Regions from separate parts of the Allobosea massiliensis genome, predicted to be linked through region 1. Evidence: predicted binding sites of a transcription regulator. Region 1 holds the regulator's gene; the other holds the start of a gene.
The links. Region 1 encodes PhoB, which activates phosphate uptake and scavenging genes when phosphate is short. Its sites were predicted from a motif close to TGTCATNNANCTGTCAT; they were not measured.

Region 1 (2,386 bases):
TTCATGAACCCGAGCAAGAAGCAGACGCAGGACTACGTCACCGGCCGCTTCGGCTGATTTGGCCGCCGCTTCCGCTCCGCATCCAAAGGACAACGCCGCGATGACCGAACATATCGTCCGCTCCTACGACGCCGAACTGGAGTCGCTGCGCCGCAGCCTCGCCGAGATGGGCGGCATGTCCGAGCGCATGCTCGGCGATTCCACGGTCGCGCTGGTGCGCCGCGACACGACGCTGGCCCAGAAGGTGATCTCCGCCGACCAGCGGCTCGACAACCTGCAGCGCGACGTCGAGGAGCGCGCCGTGCTGACGATCGCCCGGCGCCAGCCGCTCGCCAACGATTTGCGCGAGCTGATCTCGGCGATCCGCATCGCCTCGGACATCGAGCGCGTCGGCGACCTCGCCAAGAACATCGCCAAGCGCGCGGTCGCGATCTCCGGCCAGTTCTCGCCGCCGCACCGCGCCGTCGTCGGGCTGGAGCATATGAGCCGGCTGGTGCAGGCGCAGCTCAAGGACGTCCTCGACGCCTACGCCACCAGCAACGAGCAGAAGGCGCTCGAGGTCTGGCATCGCGACGGCGAGATCGACGCGCTCTACACCTCGCTGTTCCGCGAGCTGTTGACCTATATGATGGAAGATCCGCGCAACATCACCTTCTGCACGCATCTCCTGTTCTGCGCCAAGAACGTCGAGCGCATCGGCGACCACACCACCAACATCGCCGAGACGATCCACTATCTCGTCACCGGCGAATCGCTCGACATCAACCGTCCCAAGCTCGAGACCACCGACATCACGGTCGAGGCCGTGACAGGGAGCTGACAACACCGACTGCGCCGGAGCCTTCGCCGTCAGGGTCGGGCCTGTTCCGACCATCCACGTCTTCGCCGGACCCACGCCGCGTTCAAGACGTGGATGCTCGCCACAAGGGCGAGCATGACGATGCGTTTCGGCACAAACGCCAAGAACGGAACCGTGCCATGGCCGCCCGCATCCTGATCGTCGAGGACGAGGAACCCCTCACCCTGCTGCTGCGCTACAACCTCGAGGCCGAGGGCTTCGCAGTCGACAGCGTGGCGCGGGGGGACGACGCCGAGCTGCATCTGCGAGACAACACGCCCGATCTCGTGCTGCTCGACTGGATGCTGCCCGGTCTCTCCGGCATCGAACTGTGCCGGCGGCTGCGGGCGCGGCGCGACACCGAGCGCGTGCCGATCATCATGCTGACCGCCCGCGGCGAAGAAACCGAGCGCGTGCGCGGCCTCGCCACCGGGGCCGACGACTATGTCGTCAAGCCGTTCTCCCTGCCGGAGCTGATCGCGCGCATCCAGGCGCTGCTGCGCCGGGCGAAGCCCGGCCATGTCGCGGGGCTGCTGGTCGCCGGCGATCTCGAACTCGACCGCACGACGCGCCGCGTGCGCCGGGCCGGCGAAGAGCTGCATCTGGGGCCGACCGAGTTCCGGCTGCTGGAATTCCTGATGCAGGCGCCGGGCCGGGTCTATTCGCGCGCCCAGCTGCTCGACGCCGTCTGGGGCCGCGACGTCTACATCGACGAGCGCACGGTCGACGTCCATGTCGGGCGGCTGCGCAAGGCGATCACGCCGGGCGACGCCAAGGATCCGCTGCGCACCGTCCGTGGCGCGGGCTACGCCTTCGACGAGACCTTCGCGCGGGCGTGAGGGAAACCGTCATGGTCGGGCGCAGACCCGAGCATCTCGTGACGCCGAGGCTCCCCTGCCGTGCCGGCCATAGATTCTCGGGTCGAGCCCGAGAATGACGAGGTCGCTCCGGCATGCGCCTGATCGCTTGACCCGCGACGCCCGACGGCGCAAGCCGGCCCGATGCAGATCAAAGACATCGCCATCATCGGCGCCGGCCCGGCCGGGCTGATCGCGGCCGAGCGGCTGGCCCAGGCCGGCCACCGCGTGACGATCCATGAGCGGATGCCGTCGCCGGCGCGCAAATTCCTGCTCGCCGGGCGCGGCGGGCTCAACCTCACCCATTCCGAGCCGCTGGAGAGCTTCCTGCCGCATTACGGCGCGGCGCGGGACTGGCTCGAACCCGCCATCCAGGCGTTTCCACCGCAGGCGCTGCGCGATTGGGCCGACGAGCTCGGCGCGGAGAGCTTCATCGGCACCAGCGGGCGCGTCTTCCCGAAGGCGATGAAGGCGTCGCCGCTGTTGCGCGCCTGGCTGCGCCGGCTCGACGGGCTCGGGGTGCGGCTCGAAGCCGGCCGGCGCTGGACCGGCTGGAACGACGAGGGCGCGCTGACCTTCGCCACGGCGGCCGGCGAGGTGACGGTCGCCGCCGATGCGACGCTGCTTGCGCTGGGCGGGGCGAGCTGGCCGCGGCTCGGCTCGGACGGTGGCTGGGTGCCGCTGCTGGCCG
Region 2 (2,386 bases), on a different contig from region 1:
AGGCCGCACGCTGGGCGGCAGCGGGGCCGGCTGCCGCCGCCGGATCGTCCAGTCCCCAATGGGCACGCAATGGCGCGCCCGGAAAGACGGGGCATGGCGTCTCCGCCGCGCCGTCGCAGACGGTGACGACGAGGTCCAGTGGCGGCGCCTCGGGTCCGAGGAACTCGTCCCAGGACTTCGAGCGCATGGCGGAGACGTCGTATCCGAGTTCCGCCAGCAACCCGAGGGCCGCCGGGTGAGGCGCCTCCTGCGGGCGGCTGCCGGCCGAGAAGGCCTCGATCCGTCCCAGGCCCTCACGGTTGAGAATGGCCTCGGCCATGATGGAGCGGGCCGAGTTGCCGGTGCAGACCACGAGGACACGCAGCGGCCGCTCGCTCGCGACGGGCTCGCGCCGCGCCGGGATCGCCGTGGCCCCTGGCGGGCAGGCGGCCGGGCCCTGGGTGCAGCAGGCATCCGTCAGGAACGCCAGCAGCGCATCGGCGGGGCCTGGCTTGGCGGCGAAGATGATGTGACGCCCCTCGCGCCGCGAGGCCAGCAGGCCGACCTGCTCCAGCGCCGCGAGATGGGCCGAGAGGGTGTTGTGCGCGACGGCGAGCAGCCGGCCGATATCGCCCGCTGCCAGCCCATGCGGCCGGTAGCGCATCAGCAGGCGAAAGATCTCGAGCCGCGTCGGCTGGGCGAGCGCTGCCAGGAGCGCGACCGCCTCCGCGGATTCCAGCCTCGGCGCCGGCCCCTGCTTCACGCGGCGTCATCCCTCTGCAATGGATCGGCGCGCGACGTGTCCTTGCCGATCGCGTCCAGCCGGTGCTGCAGAGCCATGCCCTTCAGCGTCGCCAGAGGCAAGCTCGCGAAGAGCGAGATGCGGTTGTTCAGCATGCGGTAGGCATCGGCGAAGGCGAGCGCCTTCTGAACGTCGTCGCCTTCATGGGCGGCCGGATCCGGCAGGGTCCAGAGCGCCGTCACGGGATTGCCCGGCCAGGCCGGCGGAACGGCATTGGCCGCCGTCTCCGAGAGGGTGAAGACGAAGTCGAGCTGCGGCGCGTTCGGGCCGGAAAATGCGTCCCAGCTCTTGGGCCGCAGGTCGGAGACATCGTGGTTGAGCGATTTGAGCAGCCTGACGACGAAGGGATTGATCGAAGCACGGGGCTGCGAGCCGGCACTGTAGACGGCGAACTTGCCGGCCATGCGCCGCATGATCGCCTCGGCCATGATGGAGCGCGCGTGATTGCCTTTGCACACGAAAAGCACCGCGAGAGGAGAGGTCGTCATGGCGTCGTCCCGATATGTCGGTTTCGGATGACATGAGTCTCATCACAGAATATGTCGTTGTCAACCGACATATTGACATGATGCCTTCATCCGGGTGATGCAGCCTCCCTGAGACAGACAGGGAGCAGAGTCATGCGGGTCGGCATCAACGGCATGGGGCGGATCGGGCGTCTGGCGCTGCGGGCCGCCCTGGGGGCGGCCGACCGGCAGGGCGACGATCCGCGCGCCGGCAACCGGCTCGACGTCGTCCATCTCAACGAGATCAAGGGTGGTGCGGCGGCGACCGCCCATCTGCTCGAATTCGACAGCATGCAGGGCCGCTGGCGCGGCGGCATCGCGAGCGCCGGCGAGGATGCGGTCACGATCGGCGAGCGCCGCTTAAGTTTCTCGGCGGCGGGCGAGCCGGGCGACATCCCCTGGGGGGATCTCGGCGTCGATGTCGTGCTCGAATGCACCGGCAAGTTCCTGACGCCGGCGACACTGGAGGGGCATCTGAAGCGCGGCGCCAAGCGCGTCATCGTCGCCGCCCCCGTGAAGGACGCCTCGGTCCTCAACGTCGTCGTCGGCGTCAACGAGCATCTCTACGACCCCGCCGTTCACCCGATCGTCACCGCCGCCTCCTGCACGACGAACTGCCTCGCCCCGGTGGTGAAGGTCGTGCACGAGAATTTGCGCATCCGGCACGGCCAGATCACCACGATCCATGACCCGACCAACACCAATGTCGTGGTCGACGCGCCCCACAAGGATCTGCGCCGCGCCCGCTCGGCCATGCTCTCGCTGCAGCCGACGACGACCGGCAGCGCCACGGCCATCGCGCTGATCTATCCCGAGCTCAAGGGCAAGCTCGACGGCCACGCCGTGCGCGCGCCCGTGCTGAACGCCTCGCTGACCGACTGCGTCTTCGAACTGGAGCGGTCGACGACCGCCGCCGAGGTCAACGCCCTGTTCGAGGCGGCGGCGCGCGGGCCCCTTGCCGGCATCCTCGGCTTCGAGCCGCGCCCGTTGGTGTCGATCGATTATCAGCGCGACACGCGCTCGAGCATCGTCGACGGTCTCTCGACGCTGGTCACCGACGGCACGATGCTCAAGGTCTATGCCTGGTACGACAACGAGA

Region 2: a site for PhoB is predicted at 1,343-1,359, ahead of ACFPN9_RS23890 (ArsJ-associated glyceraldehyde-3-phosphate dehydrogenase). Genes of this name have one in related genera too.

The regions. Positions count from the first base shown of each region.
Region 1 covers NZ_JBHSLU010000030.1:19,314-21,699, forward strand. The annotation lists gene pstB (phosphate ABC transporter ATP-binding protein PstB) at 1-57, shown strand, start outside; gene phoU (phosphate signaling complex protein PhoU) at 101-820, shown strand; gene phoB (phosphate regulon transcriptional regulator PhoB) at 979-1,677, shown strand; gene ACFPN9_RS12095 (TIGR03862 family flavoprotein) at 1,840-2,386, shown strand, end outside.
Region 2 covers NZ_JBHSLU010000082.1:333,169-335,554, reverse strand. The annotation lists gene ACFPN9_RS23900 (metalloregulator ArsR/SmtB family transcription factor) at 1-742, opposite strand, end outside; gene ACFPN9_RS23895 (arsenate reductase ArsC) at 739-1,269, opposite strand; gene ACFPN9_RS23890 (ArsJ-associated glyceraldehyde-3-phosphate dehydrogenase) at 1,402-2,386, shown strand, end outside.